DNA from 2 places in the Vibrio fluvialis genome. Region 2 is predicted to be linked to the other one. Evidence: predicted binding sites of a transcription regulator. Region 2 holds the regulator's gene; the other holds the start of a gene.

Region 1 (10,576 bases), on a different contig from region 2:
TGGGCATCGGATTCCTGCATCACAACATGTCAAAAGGGACTGTCAACGCGTGGCGTTTCCAGTCCCTCATCTGTTTTGGTGAATGAATGCCGTGTTAATGCACTACCTGCCTTTTACCCATACGCCACGCTGGGTACCCACAAGACGAGCTGCGGCCAGATCACCAAGCACACCAGTGCCAGCAACTGAATCACGATAAACGGGACGACGCCGCGATAAATCTCTTTGAGCGTAATGCCTTCCGGGCAGACGCCTTTGAGGTAGAACAGCGCAAAGCCGACAGGTGGGGTGAGGAAGCTGGTTTGCAGCGCCATCGCCACCAACATCACAAACCATACCAGGCTCGGGTTATCCACCACGCCATGACCATCCAATTCAAACCCTAGGCTGGCCACAACGGGCGCGAGCAGCGGCAGGGCGATCAGCGTGATTTCAATCCAGTCGAGGAAGAAGCCGAGGAAGAACACGATCATCAGAATAAACGCGATCACGCCGTAGGGGCCGAACGGCAATCCGGTGAGGAAGGATTCGATCAGCTCGTCACCGCCGAGTTCGCGCAGCACCAAGGCAAAGCACGACGCGCCAAGGAAAATCATAAAGATATAGGCGGTGGTGCCATACGAGGTCAGCACGACTTCTTTGAGCACCTTGAGGTTGAGTTTGCGGTTGTACGCGGCCAGCAACGTCGCGCCCAAAGCACCAATGCCGGAGGCTTCGGTGGGCGTGGCAATTCCCGCGAAGATGGAGCCTAACACCACCACAATCAGAATCACGGTTGGCGTGATGTCTTTAAACACCTGCAGGATCAGGCGCCAGTCGACTGGCTGTACGTCTTCCGGAATTGGCGCGCGTGCTGGTGAAAGCTTACCGACCACCAGAATGTAGGTGATGTAGAGCGCGCCAAGCAGCAGTCCCGGCAGGAGTGCGCCCATAAACAGGTCGCCGACCGAAAGCCCCAGTTGATCAGCCATAATAACCAGCATGATGGATGGCGGCAGCAGAATGCCGAGCGTTCCGGCGGACGCGACTGTGCCAAGCGCGAGTGGCATGTGATAGCCCTGACGCATCATGGTCGGCAGCGACATGACGGTCAGCAGCACGACCGATGCGCCGATAATGCCCGTCGAGGCCGCGAGAATAATCCCGATCGCCATCACCGTCACCGCAAGGCCGCCGTGCACTTTACCGAACAGTTGCTGCATGGAGGCCATCAGCTTTTCGGCGATACCGGATTTATCGAGCATATTGCCCATAAAGATAAACATCGGCAGCGCAACCAGAATCCAGTTATCCATGATCTTGTAGATGCGGTTCACCACCAGGCCGATGCTGGTGTAATCGAGCCCGGTAAAGGTGTCGAGATACAAATCCGCGCAGTAGCCAATCGCCCCGAACACAATGCCAATGCCGCCGAGCACGTACGCCACCGGAATGCCGGTAAACAGCAGCAGTATGAAGGAGCCAAACATGGCAATCACAATCCATTCATTCGGTTCCATGCGGCGCTCCTTTAATCAGGGTATCGAAGTTTCTCAGCACGCCCGCCAGCATTGCCATCAGCAGCAGAGAGAAACTGAGGGGAATCACGCTTTTGATCAGCCAGCGATAAGGCAGGCCGGAGGGTGACGAGGAGCTTTCATTCATTCGCCACGACTCATAGGCGAAATCGTACGAGTGCAGGATCACCACCACCACAAACGGCATCGCCAGAAACAGGGTGCCGAGAATGTCGATGATGGCTTTTTTTCGGGTGCTGAACTTGTGGTAGAACAGGTCGACCCGAACATGCAGATTGGTGATTTGCGCATACGCCGTACCAAACATCACGGCGGTTGCGTAAAGATGCCACTGTAACTCTTCCAGCGTGACTTGACCGTTGGAGAAGACTTTGCGCAACACTACCTGAAGGATGATGATGCCAACCAACAGCAGGTTGGCCCAGGCAAAGACTTTGCTCACGGACGAAACGCCACGTTCAATATGCAGGTAGAGAGGCACAGCAGGCGTAGATGCGAGAACCTTGCTCATTCGTGCTTCCTTAGAAAAAGGGCCGGCCCGAGAGCCGGCGAAAATGATTATTGCGTGTGCGATTTACGTGGCAGGAAGGCGTTCTCTTCCCACAGCGCGTAATCGTGGCGGAACTTGCTCAGGTCGTCCCACACTTTGGCAAAGAACGGGTCGGCTTTTTTCTTCTCGTCGACCACTTCCATCCAGGTGGTTTCAAACAGGTTGAGCATGGTGTCGTTCCAGTAACGGATCTCCACGCCATTCTGCTGCGCTTTTTGCATCGCGGAGTATTGAATCGCTTCGCCTTCCGCGATTGAGTAGGTCATGGTCGCCATACAGGTGGTTTCCACGGCGCTTTGCTGCGCTTTGTCCATCTTCTTCCAGGTGTCTTTGTTGATCAGCAATTCAAACACCGTTGACTGTTGGTGCCAGCCCGGGAAGTAGTTGTATTTCACGATCTTGTAAAAGCCGAGGCGTTCGTCGATGGCTGGCTGAGAGAATTCAGACGCATCAATCGCGCCTTTTTCCAGTGCGCCGAAAATCTCGCCGCCCGGCATCTGCACAGTGCCCACGCCCAGTTTTTCCATCACCGACGCGCCAAGGCCAAAGAAGCGCATGTTGAGGCCTTTCAGATCCTCTGGTTTTTCAATCGGCTTTTTAAACCAGCCGGACGTTTCCGGAGAGATGATGGCACACGGCAACACTTTGACGTTGTAACCGCCTTGGTCGTACATCTCTTGGTAGAGTTTCAGGCCGTTACCGAAGTAGAGCCACGCCATGTATTCACCGGCTTCCGGGCCAAAGGGGACTGAAGAAAAGAGGGCGGCGGCCGGAAGGGTGCCTTGCCAGTAACCAGCGGTGGCGTAACCGGAGTTTACTTTACCGGTAGAAACGGCATCGAGAATTTCCGCCGGATTCACCAGTTTGCCGGGTTCATAAATTTTCATTTTGATGGTGCCACCGGAGGTGTCGGTGATGTGGTCGGCGTACCATTGAATCGGGGTGCCGAGCGCAGGCAGATGCGTGCCGAACGCGACCGGGGTTTTGAGTAGAATCTTTTCCGCCGCCTGAACATTAAACGTGAGTGCTGTCGCCGCAATCGAAAGGCTGGTGGCAAGTGCAACTTTAGTGAAAGCCATTGCTAACTCCTGTGGGGTAAGTTCCTTGTTTTGAGTGTAAAAATGTGAACATCCCAAGCTCATTGATGTTAATGAGATGTTACATTTAGTCTCAAGTGTAGAGGGCGAAACGCATCGCCTCTATTGGGAAAACTGCGCAAATTTTGTCAGTAATATGTGCAGAAAATGGCGAGTTTTGTCCGTAAAACTACGTACACAGCCAAGGATGAGGCCAGAGTTTTCATGGGATTGATCAGTAACCGTAAGCTGACGGTGAATATCTTGCTGCTGTCGATTGTGCCGCTGATTGTGGTGGTCGGCATTGTGGCCAGCATTCTGTTCAGTCAGGCCAGAACGCTGGTGGAAGATCAGGTGCAGCTCACGCGCAACAACGTGCTGGCGGCAAAACGTCAGGAGTTGCAACAGTACGTCGAACTGGCGCTGAAAAGCATCGAACCCTACTACCGCGATGCGCAGCTGGAAGAGGCCGAGGCCAAGCGTTTGGTGTCGGAAAAGCTCAGTCAGCTCACCTATGGCCGCGACGGCTATTTCTTTGTCTACACCTGGGGCGGCGAAGCGCTGGTGCTGCCGTATCAGCCGGAACGTGTCGGGCGCAATTGGTGGGATGTGGAAGACTTTCACGGCAAAAAACTGCTGCAGGAGCTGATTGAAGTGTCCAAACAGGGCGGTGGGTTTGTCGAGTATTACTGGCACAAGCCGTCGACGCAGGAGCCGTTGCCTAAACTGAGCTACGCCATCGCGCTGGAAAAATGGGGCTGGATGCTCGGCACCGGCGTCTATCTGGATGATATCGAGCGTCAGATTCAGCACATGCAAAGCGGCTTTGACCAGAACATCGGCAAAAGCAGCAGCGCTTTGTTTGGCGTGGTGTTTATTGCGGTATCGGTGATTGCCGGGCTGGGCGCATCGCTCAACCTGAATGTGCGCCGTATGGCGAACGAGCAACTGAGCCAGCTTAACCAGCAGATCATCAATTCGCAGGAAAATGAGCGCCAGCGCGTGTCGCGAGAGCTGCACGATGGCGTGAACCAGTTGTTGGTGGCCGCCAAATACCGGATTGATAACGTGCAGCGCGAGCAGGATGAGCAGCGTAAGCAAACCGAGCTGGAAGCGAGCAAAGAGGTGATGGAGCACGCGATTGTCGAGCTGCGGCGTATCTCGCGTGATTTGCGTCCGCCGCAGCTTGACGATTTAGGGCTGGTGGCGGGTATTGAAGCGTATCTCAATGATCTGCGCCGCCGCACCGATTTGGAACTGGTGTTTGAACACGATATCGACGGCGTCGATATGGTCGCCGAAGTGGAAACCACCTTGTATCGCGTGGTGCAGGAGTCGCTGCATAACGTGGAAAAACATGCCGAAGCCAGTGGCGTGGATGTGGTGATGCAGCGCGAAGGACGGCTGCTGATCCTCACCATCAGCGACGATGGCAAAGGCATCACCAAAGAGCGATTGAAACAGAAAACAGCGCCGCAGGATCACATGGGGCTGCAAAATATGAAGGAACGGGTACAGGCCATTGGAGGCCAGTTTTCGGTGTCGAGTGAGGTGGGCGAAGGCACTGAAATTCGCGTCAGTTTGGACATGGAGTTTGTATGATAAAGCTAGTATTGGCCGATGATCACCGCTTAATGCAGGATGGTCTGAAATCGCGTCTGGAACGGGAAGATAACCTCAGCATTCTGGCTTGTGTCGGTACGGGAGACGACGCACTGGATATGACGCGCAAGCTCAAGCCGGATGTGCTGCTGCTCGACATCAACATGCCGCGCATGAACGGTTTGGAGGTTTTGGAGCGCATTCAGCAGTCGAATCTCAGTACCTCGGTGATCATGCTGTCGATGCACGACAGCAAAGACTACGTGATTCGCGCCGTGAAAGCGGGTGCGAAAGGGTATGTGCTCAAAGACGTCAGTTCGGATGAACTGGTGCTCGCGATTAATCAGGTCGCGCAGGGGCGCTCATACCTCTGCCCGCAGGCGTCGGATAAGCTGCTGGAGCAGTTCAACGAAAAGCCCGCCGAGCGTGATGAAACGCTGTCGAAACGTGAATCGGATGTGCTGAAAGCCATTGTCAGCGGTTGTGGCAATAAAGACATCGCCGATACGCTGCACATCAGTGTGCGCACGGTGGAAACGCATCGTTTGCGCATCAAAAAGAAACTCGGCGCGTCATCGACCGCCGCGCTGGTGAAACTGGCGTTGGAAAAAGGCTTGGTGAACTGATGGCGGGACCACTGCTTTCCAGTCGCCAGCCGATTCTGGATAAGATCCTGTTCTTTTGCGTGGTGATGCAAACCGGATCGTTCAAAGAGGCCTCGCAGCGACAGGGCATTTCGGCTGCCGCAGGCAGCCGCTGGGTCAAAGAGCTGGAAGAGACGTTGTCGGTTGAACTCATCAAACGCAGCACGCGCCAACTGGCCGCGACCCAAGCGGGGCAACTGTTGTACGAACGCTTTGCGCCGATGATTGGCGATATCGATACGCTGTGCGAAGAGGTGCAAAACCTCAGCGAGCAACAACAGGGCGAAATCCGCCTCTCGTCGACGCCGCTGTTTGCCCGCCAGTATCTGACCAAAATCGTGGCTGAATACATGGCGCAGCATCCTAAAGTACATTTCAAAATCTTTATTGAAGCGGGGGAGTTTGACCCGCTTACCATCGATTTTGCCTTTCGCGCCATCGCCACGTATGACGGTGAACCGGTGGAAGATTCGTTGCTGATCCGCAAACGCCTGCTCAGTGAACCGCTGTATTTGTGCGCCTCGGAACGCTATCTGACCGAAGCGGGCACACCGACCACGCCGCAGGAACTGAAAGAGCATCGCTGCTTGTATGCACGCACTTTATTGGGCGGCAATCGCTGGTGTTTTGAGCGCGACGAGCAGCCGGAAATCGTCACCATTCGTGATGCGCTGGAGTGCGACAACAGCGAAATGCTGCTCAATCTTGCTCAGCAAAGTGCGGGCATTGCTTATCTGCCGCATTCGCTGGTGGAGCCGTGTTTACGCAGCGGCGAATTGCGTCATGTGATGCCGCAATATCGCTGCGCGAGCTTTGACATCTTTCTTTACTATCGGCCTCGGCATCCGATGCCAGAGCGTTGCGCCAGCTTTAAACGTTACCTGCTTGAGCGGGTGGAAACGCTGCAAAAACAGGGGCCAGCGCATGACGCTGACCCGGAGAGTGCTGTGCATGCCGCGCCTTAACGCGCGGATCTTTGCACAGATGTGTGTGGTGGTGTGGAAGTGAGAGTGAACTTACTGCGCCTGACAGCAGACGCGGGCAAATTGCAGCAGGACCTGTTTGGCTTGCTCTGTTTCGGTGACCTGAGCGCTTTTCGCTGGGTAGTCGTCTTCAAATTCGTGTTTCAGACCATCAAGCGACATCTGCATGATCTCGGGTGTGAATTCCGGATGGAACTGCACGCCCCAACACGCACTGCCGACACGGTACGCATGATGCGGTTCAAAATCGCTGCGCGCGAGATGAACGGCGCTCTCTGGCAGCGTCAGCACCGATTGGTAATGAACCGCTTGCGCGCCAAATTGCTCAGGCAAATGCGCGAAAATCGCATCGTCATTCGCCACAGGTTCTTTGGCGATCTGCACTGTGCCGATTTCCAAGCCTTGCGGGTGATAACCGACAACGCCACCGAGCGCTTGCGCAATCAACTGATGGCCAAAGCAGATACCCAGCAGGGGAATTTGGCGCTCAACCAACTGAACAATTTCGTCGGATAACCGCAGCATCCACGGCTTTTTCTCGGAAGCCATCGCCAGCGAACCCATGATGATGACACCCGCTAAGGTATCGAAATTTGGCAGTGCGTGCTGCACGCCGTCATGGAATTCGATGTGAATGTCGTGCTGCTCGACGCCCTGCGAGCGAATTGCGCGCAGCGCCCACTCTTCAAAATCTCCGAACTTTTCCAACTGAGCTTGCGGCGCCTGACCGACATTGACGATGAGTAGTGTTTTCATACGCTTCCTTACGACTGAATATGCTGACAACTGATGAGTATCCATTGGCCGTTCTGACCGCGGCCGAATCTTTTCAACTGAGTCCTAATCTAGAGAAATCCCCTAAGTACTGCAATGGCTATTTCTCCTCAGCCACTTTCATCAAATGGGTCGAATTGTGTGTGTTGGCTCGCGTTCTCTACTGCGCAAAAAATTGAGTTGCATAAAATTTTTGCGAGAGTAGTATGGCGGTTTAGATGGCTAAACGTCTATTGGCGTGAAACTCGCACAGAATATGGAGAACAAGATGAAAGGATTGAAGAAAGTTGGTCAGTGGGCGTTGGTGGCAACCCTGTTTGCTGGTTTAACCGCATGTGGTCAGAACGATCAGGCGGAGATCAAAGTGGGCGCCACAGTTGGCCCGCACGCACAAGTGGTGGAAGCTGTCGCAAAAGAAGCCGCGAAACAGGGCCTGAATGTGAAAGTGGTGGAGTTTTCCGACTACATTACGCCAAACGCGGCACTGGAAGATGGCAGCATCGACATCAACAGCTACCAGCATCAACCATTCTTGGATAACTACAACAGCAGCCACAACTCGCACTTGGTTTCGATTGGTGAATCGATTCTGATGCGTATGGGTGTGTACTCGAACAAATATCACACGATTGAAGATCTGCCAGACGGCGCGCGCATCGCGATTCCAAACGATCCAACCAACGGCGGCCGCGGCCTGCTGCTGTTTGCTGATGCGAACCTGATCAAACTGCGCGACGGCGTAGGCTTTAAAGCGTCACTGAATGACATCGTTGATAACCCAAAACAGTTCCAGTTTATCGAAGTGGATGCGGCGCAACTGCCACGCACACTGGATGACGTAGACGCCGCAGCAATCACCATGAACTATGTGATGTCTGCCGGTCTGGATCCGAAAAAGCAGGGCATTTACTTAGAGTCGAAACAGGCACCGCTGGCGGTCATGGTGATTGCAACGCGTGAAAAAGACAAAGACAACGAAGCGTACAAGAAATTTGTGCAAATCTATCAATCGCAGCCAATTCGTGACTTCATGCAAGATACGTTCAAAGGCACGATTGAACCTGCTTTCTAAGCATTTTCTCTTCAGTTCGACGCTTTTAAGCTAAGTTACTGAATACAAAAAGCCATCGAAGTTCCCGTCGGTGGCTTTTTTCTTTTGTTGATTGGGGCAAGATCTCAGATGCGTCGACTGTCTCATTGATGAACTTGAGTCATGAGTAGAGAGTGCTAGAGTTAGTGATAGTTCTGCTCAAAATATGAGCGGAATGTTTGTGTCACCCATTAACTCAACGAGGTTTCTATGCTAGGCGAAAATCACTCTTTAGCGAACGAATATCCAGAACATCTGGATACCATCAGTCAGCTAACCGCGAGCGATGAGGCATTTGCAGCAAATGCGTCGAACTACAATTCACTAGACAGAGAAATTCGAAAACTGGAGCTCAGAGGCGCGCCGATTGACGACCACTCCATGAATTCGATGAAACTCAACCGAGCAGAGCTGAAAGACTGGCTACACAGCAAAATCATGAACATGTGATTTGCCACTCTTACCGGTGACCAAACACCGGCTCAGCCAAGGCAGCCAATCACCCTTGAGGTGTTGTGCTCAGCCTGACGAGAAACCACCCGGCCGGGTGGTTTTTTCATGCGCCTAATTTTGCTTCGTCACGCACTTTCGATTGTTTCAATTATTACTCACTCATACCAGTCAAAAGCGGCCGCTGACGCAGGTACAGCTTGGGCGTGACGCCGAATCGCTGGCGAAACAGCTGAATGTAGCTGCTGGAGTTGTCGTAACCCGATGCCAGTGCCACTTCGGTGATGCTCTTACCCGCTTCGAGCTGGCTCAATGAGTGGAGCAGGCGGCTTTGTTGGCGCCAATGCACAAATGTCATGCCCGTTTGTTGACGAAACAGGCGATGCAGCGTTCGGCTGCTGAGGCCAAAGCGCTCAGCCAGTGCTTCTTGGCTCAGGCGATTCTCCGGCTCGGCAATCAAATAGTTGGCGAGCTTGCGCGCTCGTTTATCTTCCGGCAGTGGCAATTGCAACGGGGTGGCGGGTGCGTGCGAGATTTCACTGCCGAGCAGCGCCAGCCACGCCTGCTCACGAGTGTCTGAAGCGTTACATTCGGCGCCGGACAGCCGTTTGAGCAGCGCCGTGATGAGATCGTCGCAACGAATCAGTTTGGGGTCTGGCATGGCATCAAACATTGTTGCGTCTTGCACATACAGCAGTTCGCCTACCACATCGGTAATCACCTCGGTTCGGTGCCGGCAGCCGGCGGGTATCCAGGCTAAACAGCCGGAGGCCACCGTCCAGCGCTGCTGCTCGGCTTCGACCATCAAAATCCCTTGGTTCACCCAAAACAGCTGACCTTCCTGATGAGAGTGCCATTCGGTGATCGCGCTTTGGGGATGCTTGAGTGAGGCTCGGCGAATCACGCTCATTTGGCGGAAATCCTTTATTGTTTGTCTGAATGTCCGAATTCTGCCATGTAAAGCGGCTGTAGCATAGAGAACAACATGGCGCAGTGAAGACGATAAGCGCCCATGTTGCGGATTTAATTGATGAACTGAGGAGAACAATATGGAACTGAAACGCTTAACTCATGCCGCGCTGCTGGCGGTCATTGAAGCTGAGCATGTCGATGAGCGCGAGGTGGAACGTTATTTCGCGTCCAGCTATCAACAAGTGGCCGATGGCGCTGTGCTGAAACTGAGCGAGTTTAAGCAGCACCTGCTGACCTTAAAACAACTGACGCGGTCGATGACCGTGACTGTCGTGGCGATGGCGCAGCAGGACGAACATGTGTTCAGTCGCCATCAGGTTAGCGTCGAGAAACGCAATGGAGAACGCAGTATGGTGGAGGTGATCGCCCATTTTCAGTGGCGAGAGGGCAAAATTGTGCGTTGCGATGAACTTTCACGCGTGATTGACGGTGACCAGAGCGACAGAGCACTGGCGTCTGTGCGGTAATTCGGTGAACGGGTTTTTTGTGCGACTGGGTTGAACTCAGTTGAGTGAGGTTGATGAAAAATTGAGCGCCGTGTAAAGCGCTCAAATCCCCGATTTCAGATAACTAAACTTATCAAAAAATAACCAATATGATAAATATTCTTTTTAAATCAATGAAATAACAAAATCGTCACAAAAATGTCATCGGGAGTTTTTAGCGTGTCCCCTGTAGCGCGCTGTCGATTTACTGAACAAGGAAGTCGGTTCAGCGATTCTCAAAGAAAATATCGGGGTTCACGATGAAAATGATGAAATCTACGCTTTTGGTGTCACTAGCACTGTGTGCTTCTGGCTCAGCATTCGCTGCCACCACATTGAATGGTGCGGGTGCGACGTTCCCATATCCGGTTTACGCCAAATGGGCGGAAGCGTACCAAAAAGAGACAGGTGTGCAAATCAACTATCAGGCGAT
Region 2 (10,576 bases):
CAGGCGAGATCAACCAGTTCACTGAACGGCACCTGGCCATCGTATTGCTGGAACAGCCACGACAGCGTGCCAGAGAATATACCCGACAGCGCGGTAATTTCATCGCCGCTTTCACGCAGATCGCGCACGGTGTGATTGATGGGTAAGCCGGCACCAACGGTCGCGTTGTACAACCAATGGCGACTGATTTTGGCAAATGCGTCTTTCACTTGCTGGTAGTAATCACCCGCGGCCGATCCCGCCACTTTGTTGGCCGAAATCAGATGCATGCCGTGTTCGGCGATATCGAGATAACGGCTCGCCAGTTCCTGACTCGCGGTGACATCCAGCACCACCACTTCGTCAAAGCCCTGAATATTCCCCAGTTGCGTCAACCAAGTTTGTCCATCGTTCGGTACGGCTTCGTCGTTATAGTGAGCAAACACTTTTGCTGCGTCGATACCTTGTGGTTTGAAGCAGTAAGTCTGGCTGTCAATCACCGCCACCAGTTCGAAGTTCATGCCATGACGCTTTTCCAGCTCTTCTTTCTGCTCAGCAAACAGCTTCAGCCAGCTGGAGCCGATGTTGCCTTTCCCGCACAGAGCCAGCGCGACCCGTTTTTGTGCCTGGAACAGTTGCGTGTGCAGGCCGATGACCAGTGGTTCGACAGCCGTCTGGCGCAGCACGGCGACCAGACTCAGACCGGATTCCGCTTCGCACACAAATTCAACCGGCGCGGTTTTGAGCTGTTGGAAGAACCCATAGCTGTGCTGCGCGTTTTTGGTGACACCTGCACCGACCGCGCCCACCATGGAATAACCTTCTTTGAGTTTGATTTCCGCCTCAATACCTAAATCTTGCAAGAAGGCCAGCGAACCGGAGGCAATTTCTGCGGTATAGGCCAGACGCAGGTATTGTTGGTCGGCCTGAACTTCATACGCCAGCGGTTCCAACTGCGCCCGTTGGAGTTTTTCCAGCACGTCTTGCTGAGCGCGCTGGAAGTTGTGACCATGCACAAACGCCAGTTCAATCAGCAGAACTTCTTCCAGCGACGTGATGATTTTTGCGCCGCGGCCTGAAGCCAGCACGCGCTCGATGCGGGTGGATCCGGATTCTGGTTGATAACTGCAACGCAGGCTGAGATCCATCGCGCTTTGTGCCACAGGCTGTAAAGTACGGCTGTGCAGTACCGGTGCGGCCAGGCGAGCCAGTTCGTTGGCTTCATCCAAACGCAGCAGTGGCAGCAGGCAGGCATCGGTGACCAGACGCGGGTCGGCGCTGTACACGCCTGCGACATCACTCCAGATGGTGACGCGATCCACTTCGGCCAGCGCGCCAATTACGGTCGCGGAATAGTCAGAACCGTTACGGCCGAGCAGCACGGTTTCGCCTGCTTCGTTCTGCGCCATAAAACCTGTGATGATGACGCGATGATGGGCGTGTTGTGCCAGTACTTCTTTGATCAGCGGATAAGAGCGCGCGCGATCGACTTCCGGTTGCGTGCCGCTCTCGGCGCGCAGGAAAGCACGAGCGTCCTGAGCGACCGCTGGCAGTTTGAGCTGGTTGAGCAGCGCTGCCAACAGGCGTGATGACCACACTTCTCCGTGACCGAGCACCGCCGCTTGTTGCGCTTTGTTCAGGGGAGCGGCAAGCTCGCCCAGGGCGACAAATTCGTTGTTGAGTTGGGTGAGCAGCTGATCGGCAGTGTCGCCGTCCAGCAAACCTTCAATCAGTTCGCTTTGATATAGACGCAGGGATTGCAGCGCTTCGTGCGCAATACGGCCGTCTTTATTCAGAGCATCGAGAAAGGCAATCAGGCGGTTGGTTGTTTTACCCGCCGCGGAGACCACCACGAGATCGTCGGCCTGTGAATATTCCTGCAGAATATGGGCGACGCGTTGATAACATTCCGGGTCTGCGAGACTGCTACCACCAAATTTATGCAGCTGACGCGAAATTGTCATTAAAAGGCCTCCTTGGCTTTATTAAACGCCTGATCCAGATCGGCAATCAGGTCGGATGCATCTTCCAGACCGACTGACAAACGCAGCAGTTGCTGTGAGACGCCCGCTTCCGCCAGAGCTTCTTCGCCCATCGCGCGGTGAGTCATTGAGGCGGGGTGACATACCAGACTTTCTACACCGCCGAGTGATTCTGCCAGCGAGAACAGTTCCAATTCGCCGACGAAGTATTTCAGTTGCTCAAACGAACCGCCAAACTCAAAACTCAGCATTGAACCAAAACCGACCTGCTGTTTTTTCGCAATCTCGTGACCAGGATGGTTTGGCAGGCTAGGGTGATAAATCACTTTTACCAATGACTGGCTTTGCAGATAGTTAAGGATTTGCTGTGAGCTTTCTTCATGCACGCGCATACGTGCGCCGAGCGTGCGCAAGCCACGCAGCGTCATGTAGCTGTCAAACGGCGTACCCGTCGCGCCGATGCAGTTACCCCACCATTTCAGCTCTTCGGCATGCTGGGCATCTTTACTGATGATCACGCCGCCAATCACGTCCGAGTGACCGTTCAGGTATTTGGTGGTGGAGTGCACCACAAAGTCAGCGCCGAGCGTCAGAGGCTTTTGGTACACCGGTGTCAAAAAGGTATTGTCGACCGCCACCAAGGCGCCGACCGCTTTGGCTTGCTGGCAGATTTTTTCGATGTCGACCACACGCACCAATGGGTTGGACGGGGTTTCCAATAACACCAGTTTCGGGTTTTGGGCCATCGCCGCCGCCAGAGCCTGCTCGTCGGACTGATCGACAAACAGCACTTTGAAGTCGCCTTTCTTCGCGCGCGTGTTAAACAAACGGTAAGTGCCGCCATAACAGTCGTGCGGCGCAATGATTAAATCTTGTGGAGAAAGAAACGCGCTGACCCAAAGGTTGAGCGCCGAAGTGCCGCAGTTGGTGACCACCGCATCGGCACCGCATTCGAGTTCAGATAGTGCCTGTTCCAGCAAACCACGGTTCGGGTTACCAGAGCGGGTGTAATCGTATTTTGGCACTTCACCAAACGCAGGAAAGCCATAGTTGGTCGAGAGATAAATGGGTGGAACAACAGCGTGGTATTGAGTGTCAGATTCAATACCCGTGCGGACCGCAACGGTCGCTGGCTTGCGATTGGTCATGAGCGTTTCCTTTCCTGATTGACGGTGTTTTGGCTTCCAAGTCGGCAGTGAACCTTAATATTTCTGTTCACCCCGCTGAATAACATCACACTTTACTGACCAAAAAAGAAGACGTCAACACTTCTAGACGTCTATATGTCTTTGCTTATGGCAGTAAATCCCGCTAAAATTGGGGACTTTGAAAATATTCAACTCGAATCCAACAACGAAGGTGCGCAATGGCAGACTGGAATGGCGAATATATTAGCCCATACGCGGAGCATGGGAAAAAGAGCGAGCAGGTGAAAAAAATCACCGTATCGATTCCGCTTAAGGTGCTGAAAGTGCTGACGGATGAACGTACTCGCCGCCAAATCAATAACCTGCGTCATGCAACGAACAGTGAACTGTTGTGTGAAGCGTTTCTGCATGCCTACACAGGCCAGCCGCTGCCAACGGATGAAGATCTGCGTAAAGACCGCCCGGATGACATTCCGGCGGAAGTGAAAGAACTGATGACCGCAATGGGCATTGAGTTCGAAGCGTACGACGACTGATCCCACGGACCGACACGCATTAAAAAACCCTGGCATTGGCCAGGGTTTTTTTGTCTTCACTTGAAGCAAAGAGTGCTTAGGCTTCCATGTAGCCTTGTGGCATTTCGATGCGAGCAACGCCCGAATCCACGGCAGCCTGAGCCACCGCTTTTGCTACGCGTGGTAGCAGGCGAGGGTCCATTGGTTTTGGAATGATGTAGTCGTTGCCGTAAGACAATTTGTCTACACCCGCGGCTTTCAGCACTTCTACTGGCACTTCTTCTTTGGCTAGCTGACGAATCGCGTCGACCGCAGCCAGTTTCATCTCATCGTTGATTTCGCTGGCGCGGACATCCAGAGCACCACGGAAGATGAATGGGAAACACAACACGTTGTTCACCTGGTTCGGGTAGTCGCTGCGGCCGGTACCCATAATCAGATCGCTGCGCACTTGGTAAGCCAGTTCTGGTTTGATTTCTGGATCTGGGTTGGAACACGCAAACACCACCGGTTTGTCGGCCATCAGCTTCAGTGCGTCGGCTGGCAGCAGGTTCGGACCCGAAACGCCCAGGAACAGGTCAGCGCCGGCGATCACATCTTCCAGCGTACGTTTGTCGGTGTTGTTCGCGAACAGTTGTTTGTATTCGTTCAGGTCGTCACGACGGGTGTGAATCACACCTTTGCGATCCAACATATAGATCTTTTCGCGCATTGCGCCACATTTGATCAGCAGTTCCATACAAGCGACGGCAGCGGCGCCAGCACCCAGACAGACGATGATGCACTCTTCCAGCTTTTTACCTTGCAGCTCAATCGCGTTCAGCATGCCGGCAGCGGTGACGATCGCAGTACCGTGCTGGTCATCGTGGAACACGGGAACGTCACAACGTTCAATCAGGCGGCGTTCGATTTCAAAACAGTCCGGAGCTTTGATGTCTTCCAGGTTGATGCCACCAAAGGTGTCGGCAATGTTCGCGACGGTATCGACGAACTCGTCGATGGTGCGGTGTTTGACTTCAATGTCGATAGAATCCAGGCCCGCAAAACGTTTGAACAGCAGGGCTTTACCTTCCATGACCGGTTTGGATGCCATCGGGCCCAGGTTACCCAGACCGAGGATCGCCGTTCCGTTGGAGATAACTGCAACGGTATTTCCCTTTGCAGTGTACTTGTATACGTTGTCGACATTTTGTGCGATTTCACGCACCGGTTCCGCCACGCCCGGGCTGTAAGCCAGAGCAAGGTCAGCAGCAGAATCTGCTGGTTTCGTTAGAGAAACAGCGATTTTCCCTGGAATAGGTAGGGCATGGTAATCCAGTGCGCGTTGGCGGAAAGTTTCTTCCGGAGTCAGTTGTTGGCGATTGTCATCGGACATAGGGGGAGGTTCTCTTATTGTTTTGGAAAAGGAGAATTATTCTAATTGATGTCTGTCAAGCTGCCTAGGCAGGATTGCGAGTCAATCGTACAAAACTTGACTGATTTAATCTGATAAGACCAGCTGTTTTGTGATCGCCGTGAGGAGAAATTGCAGGCATGAAAAAAGGACGCCGGAGCGTCCTTTTCTGAATCTTCGCGTGAAGCAGTAATTACTTCTTGCTTGATAGTGCGCCGAAACGCTTGTTGAAGCGATCAACACGGCCGCCAGTGTCAACAACACGTTGTTTACCAGTGTAGAATGGGTGGCACTTGTCACATACGTCCAGGTGCAGAGAGTCTTTACCTAGAGTAGAGTTGAAAACGAAAGAGTTGCCGCAAGAGCAAGTCGCGTTTACTGCTTTGTATTCTGGGTGGATACCAGCTTTCATGGGATAACCTCAATTTAGGCCGTGTCGCTATCCGAATCAACGTCGGACACCACACGTAATGTTAATGATACTGTTCGATACTCAGCCTTGTTGACCAAGCATCTTCAAGGCGCGATATATTAATGAATCCACCGCTTCGGATCAACCGCTTTCGGCGTTATTTTCGCCACTATTGTGGGTCGAATTTCCCATCCGCATCCAGTAGACTGTGATTTCTCACCATTTTTGACTGCTGACGGACTGTTATGCGCCCAACTATTGCCCGTGTTGCCTTGCCGGTGCCACTGGATAAGCAATTTGATTACCTGATTCCCAGCCATCTGTTTCCGATCATCGGCGGACGGGTGTCGGTGCCGTTTGGCCGCCAGACGCTGGTCGGCATCGTCACGGCACTGGTGCAGGAATCGGAATTTCCGCGTGAGCAGTTAAAAGTGATCAAAGCGGTGCTGGATTCGCAGCCCGTGTGGCCGGAGACCCTGTACCGCCTGCTGCACTGGTGTAGCCAGTTTTATCAGTATCCACTCGGCGACACGCTGGCCAATGCGATGCCGGGTGCGCTGCGCAAAGGCAAACCAGCCGATTTTGCCAGCAGTAAAGAGTGGCAGATTACCGAACGTGGCCGTGATCAACTGATGCAGGGGTTTGGCCGGGCGATTAAACAGGCTCAGGTGATGCATTTGGTGCAATCAGGTCCGGTGGCGCATCAGATCATGCTGGATGAAGAAGTGTCCAGTGCCACATTGAATACCTTGCAAGACAAAGGTTGGATTGAAGTCACTGAAAAGCAGCCTCAGTTTCGCCCGTGGCCGAAGGAGATTGAAGCTCAGGTGGATAAACCTAGGCTCAATCAGGAGCAGGCGATTGCGATTGCATCGGTGAACAGTCAGCGTGGTTTTGGTTGTTATCTGCTGCAAGGCGTCACGGGGTCGGGTAAAACGGAGGTTTACCTCAATCTCATCAAGCCGGTGTTGGAAGCCGGGCGGCAAGCGTTGGTGCTGGTGCCGGAAATTGGCCTCACGCCCCAGACCATCAACCGTTTTCGCAAGCGTTTTGATGTGCCGGTCGAAGTGATTCACTCGGGGCTGAATGAAACGGAACGCCTCAATGCCTGGCTGGCGGCGCGCGATAAAATTGCGGGCATTGTGATTGGCACGCGCTCGGCGCTGCTGACACCGTTTGCCGATCTCGGCATCATTATTGTCGATGAAGAGCACGACGCCTCTTATAAACAACAAGACAGCCTGCGTTATCACGCGCGGGATGTCGCCGTCATGCGCGCCAATCTTGAGCAGGTGCCGATTGTGCTGGGTTCGGCCACGCCGGCTCTGGAAACGCTGCACAATGCGCTGACGGGTAAATATCATCATCTGCAACTGACGCAGCGCGCCGGAGCGGCACTGCCGACCACTAACCGGGTGTTAGACGTCAAAGGCTTATATCTTGAAAGTGGCTTGTCGGCACCGCTGATCGCCGAAATGCGCCGCCACTTGTCGCAAGGCAATCAGGTGCTGTTGTTCCTCAACCGTCGCGGTTTTTCGCCCGCGCTGATGTGCCACGAATGTGGCTGGATTGCCGACTGTCAGCGCTGCGATGCCTACTATACCTATCATCAGTACAGCAATGAAATCCGCTGCCACCATTGTGGTTCGCAGCGTCCGGTGATTCACCAATGTCAGGGCTGCGGCTCGACGCATCTGGTGACCGTCGGTGTCGGCACCGAGCAGCTGGAAGCGCAGCTCGGTGAGCTGTTTCCGGAATACAAAGCGATTCGTATCGATCGCGACAGCACGCGCCGCAAAGGCAGTCTCGAATCGGCACTCAACGCGATTCGCCGCGGCGAATATCAAATTCTGATCGGCACGCAGATGCTGGCCAAAGGTCACCACTTCCCCGATGTGACGCTGGTAGCGCTACTGGATGTCGATGGCTCGCTGTACAGCAGCGATTTTCGTGCCTCTGAGCGTCTGGCGCAGCTGTTTATTCAGGTCGCCGGCCGTGCGGGCCGAGCGAGTAAACCCGGCGAAGTGGTGTTGCAGACCCATCATCCCGAGCACAGTTTGCTGCAAGCTTTGCTGAATAACGACTACAACCATTTTGCCGAGCAGGCGTTGGCTGAGCGCAAACTGGCGCAATTGCCGCCGTACACTTATCTGACCTTGTTTCGCGCCGAAGGCAACCAGTCGCCAATGGTGGAAGATTTTCTGCGCCAGGTGAGACACACCTTAGAAGCGCATCCGCTGTGTGAACAGGGCTGCATGGTGCTCGGCCCAACTCCTGCACCTCTGGCAAAACGCGCGGGCAAATTCCGCTGGCAATTATTGCTGCAGGCGCCGAGCCGTTCAGTGATGCAAAAGCTGCTCGCCAGTGCCAAACCTGCGATTCAGTTGCTGCCGCTGGCGGGGAAAGTTCGCTGGTCATTGGACATAGAACCACAGGATCTGAGCTGATTTTGCTTATTGTTGCTTTTATCAGAAAAGTAAAATCCTTCTTATCGTGATTAAAATCACGCTTGTGATGCAAAATTTGTTAATCAGACCGTAACTTTCTATGCGGAAACGAATAGACTATTCGCAACATTTTGTCAGTGAAACGTTTTCGCTGCATAAAATCGAGCTTAAGTTCGTCCAAAGCGGTATCAGACGTTGGGTAAAAGGAGTGCCGAACTTCTGAATGTAATTGGACAACTCGCAATCCCATAATCATAAAAAAGTGCAATTGCACGATGAGAACCGAGAAAGAGGGTAATTACACATGGCGACAATGAAGGATGTTGCCCAGCTTGCAGGCGTTTCGACGGCGACGGTCTCGCGCGCTCTGATGAATCCCGAAAAAGTTTCAGCCTCAACCCGTAAGCGGGTCGAGGAGGCAGTTTTAGAAGCTGGCTATTCACCGAATTCTTTGGCCCGAAATCTGCGCCGCAATGAGTCAAAAACCATTGTCGCGATAGTGCCGGATATCTGTGACCCTTATTACACAGAGATCATTCGTGGTATCGAAGATGCTGCAATGGAACACGGTTATCTGGTGCTGCTGGGCGACAGCGGACAGCAGAAAAAACGTGAAAGCTCATTTGTGAACCTGGTGTTTACCAAACAAGCGGACGGCATGTTACTGCTGGGGACTGACTTGCCGTTTGATGTGAGCAAACCCGAGCAGAAAAACCTGCCACCGATGGTGATGGCGTGTGAGTTTGCGCCGGAGCTTGAGCTACCTACGGTACACATTGATAACCTGACATCGGCGTTTGAAGCCGTGAACTATCTGACTCAGATGGGGCACAAACGTGTGGCACAAATCGCCGGACCGGAAGCCGCGGTGCTGTGTCAGTTTCGTCAGCAAGGTTATCAGCAGGCGCTGCGTCGTGCGGGTATCACTCGCAATCCGACCTACAGTATGAGTGGTGACTTTACTTTTGAGTCCGGAGCCAAAGCGGTGCGTCAATTATTGGCCCTGCCTGAGCCACCAACGGCTATCTTCTGTCACAACGATACCATGGCGATTGGCGCGATTCAGGAAGCGAAACGTCTGGGACTGCGCGTACCGCAAGATCTCTCTGTGGTGGGCTTTGATGACATTCAATTCGCCCAGTACTGCGATCCACCGCTGACGACCATCTCTCAGCCTCGCTACGAGATTGGCCGTCAGGCGATGCTGATGATGCTGGAATTGCTGCGTGGTCATGACGTGCGTGCCGGCTCACGTTTGCTGGAAACTCAGCTGGTGGTGCGTGAGAGCGCAGCGCCGCCTCGTTCGATGTAAGCAGCTTCAAACCTGACATTTCCTTGAAATAAGCGGCGTATTTTGATGCGCCGCTTCCATTTCCGCTCTGTTATCTGCCGCGAAACTGCTTTAACATGTGGGCAAAATTGTCAACTTTTGAATTTGTCTGTGGCTAATAAAGATTATGTAAGGCGCGGTCGTAGTCCGAAAAAGCCGACCCCCAAAAAAGCAGCTCCTCGACGTAGAAAACCTTGGCGTAGTGGCCTGTTGGCGACGCTATTGGTTGCCGGTTTTGGCTATGGGCTGTATCTGCTCAATCAGGATCCTGAGCCGCCGAAACCCACTCCGGTCGTGGTGGATACCAAGCCGAAATCCGTCAGCAAACCTAAAGCGACTAATGAATTGCCACCGCCTCCGACGGAGAAGTGGGATTATGTTGAATCACTGCCGAGTCGTGAGATTGAGGTCAAAGCCAAAGAGCTGCAGGTCTCCGATATTCCTTACGTGATGCAGTGCGGCGCGTACAAAAATATGCAGCAGGCGGAAGCGCGTAAACTGGATATCGCCTTCCAAGGGTTGAGTAGCAAAATCCGCAAGAAAGAAGACAGCAGCTGGTATCGCGTGGTCCTCGGTCCGTACAAATTCAAACGCGATGCGGAGCGTGATAAACACAAACTGCAACGCGCTAAAATTGAACCTTGTGCGATTTGGAAAGAGCAGCAGTAATCTCGTGAACAACAGAAACGCCCGGACTTTGTGCCGGGCGTTTTTACTTTGTGCTGACGATTCAATCCTTGAATTTTGATTTTCCAGCCTCATATATCCACTATCTTGATAGTGAAAACCACAAAGGGGTTCATCGTGACTACCATCGTATCTGTACGTCGTAATAACAAAGTTGTCATCGCAGGTGACGGACAAGTCTCGCTTGGCAATACCGTAATGAAAGGCAATGCGCGTAAAGTTCGTCGTCTGTACAACAACAAAGTATTGGCCGGATTCGCGGGTGGTACGGCGGACGCATTCACGCTGTTCGAACGCTTTGAAAGCAAACTGCAAATGCATCAGGGGCACCTGACAAAAGCCGCGGTAGAGCTGGCCAAAGATTGGCGCAGCGACCGCGCACTGCGTCGCCTTGAAGCCATTTTGGCGGTAGCCGATGAAACGGCATCGCTGATCATCACGGGTAATGGTGATGTGCTGCAGCCAGAACACGATCTGATTGCGATTGGTTCCGGCGGTAACTTTGCTCAAGCGGCAGCGATTGCCCTGTTGGAAAATACCGATTTAGACGCACGTGAAATCGCAGAAAAAGCGCTGACGATTGCCGGTGATATCTGCGTGTTCACTAACCATCATCACACCATCGAAGAACTGGAAATTCCTGAAGGCTTATTGCCTGCAGCGGCAGAATAATAATCGCGTGT

Evidence for each region. The regulator MetJ, encoded in region 2, represses methionine synthesis genes. The targets are predictions, from matches to a motif close to TTAGACNTNTANANGTCTAA.
Region 1: the regulator MetJ is predicted to act here: its motif matches at 7,361-7,380, upstream of DYA43_RS15165 (MetQ/NlpA family ABC transporter substrate-binding protein).

The regions. Positions count from the first base shown of each region.
Region 1 is NZ_UHIP01000002.1:33,484-44,059, reverse strand. It holds gene DYA43_RS15200 (TRAP transporter large permease) at 114-1,499, opposite strand; gene DYA43_RS15195 (TRAP transporter small permease subunit) at 1,486-2,028, opposite strand; gene DYA43_RS15190 (TRAP transporter substrate-binding protein) at 2,076-3,146, opposite strand; gene DYA43_RS15185 (cache domain-containing protein) at 3,369-4,745, shown strand; gene DYA43_RS15180 (response regulator) at 4,742-5,371, shown strand; gene DYA43_RS15175 (LysR family transcriptional regulator) at 5,371-6,354, shown strand; gene DYA43_RS15170 (glutamine amidotransferase) at 6,406-7,128, opposite strand; gene DYA43_RS15165 (MetQ/NlpA family ABC transporter substrate-binding protein) at 7,415-8,218, shown strand; gene DYA43_RS15160 (HP1242/YdcH family protein) at 8,447-8,686, shown strand; gene DYA43_RS15155 (AraC family transcriptional regulator) at 8,841-9,596, opposite strand; gene DYA43_RS15150 (nuclear transport factor 2 family protein) at 9,736-10,125, shown strand; gene pstS (phosphate ABC transporter substrate-binding protein PstS) at 10,404-10,576, shown strand, end outside.
Region 2 is NZ_UHIP01000001.1:95,424-105,999, forward strand. It holds gene DYA43_RS00435 (bifunctional aspartate kinase/homoserine dehydrogenase II) at 1-1,943, opposite strand, end outside; gene DYA43_RS00440 (O-succinylhomoserine (thiol)-lyase) at 1,943-3,109, opposite strand; gene metJ (met regulon transcriptional regulator MetJ) at 3,328-3,645, shown strand; gene DYA43_RS00450 (malic enzyme-like NAD(P)-binding protein) at 3,722-4,999, opposite strand; gene rpmE (50S ribosomal protein L31) at 5,211-5,429, opposite strand; gene priA (primosomal protein N') at 5,675-7,876, shown strand; gene cytR (DNA-binding transcriptional regulator CytR) at 8,181-9,188, shown strand; gene ftsN (cell division protein FtsN) at 9,318-9,875, shown strand; gene hslV (ATP-dependent protease subunit HslV) at 10,011-10,565, shown strand.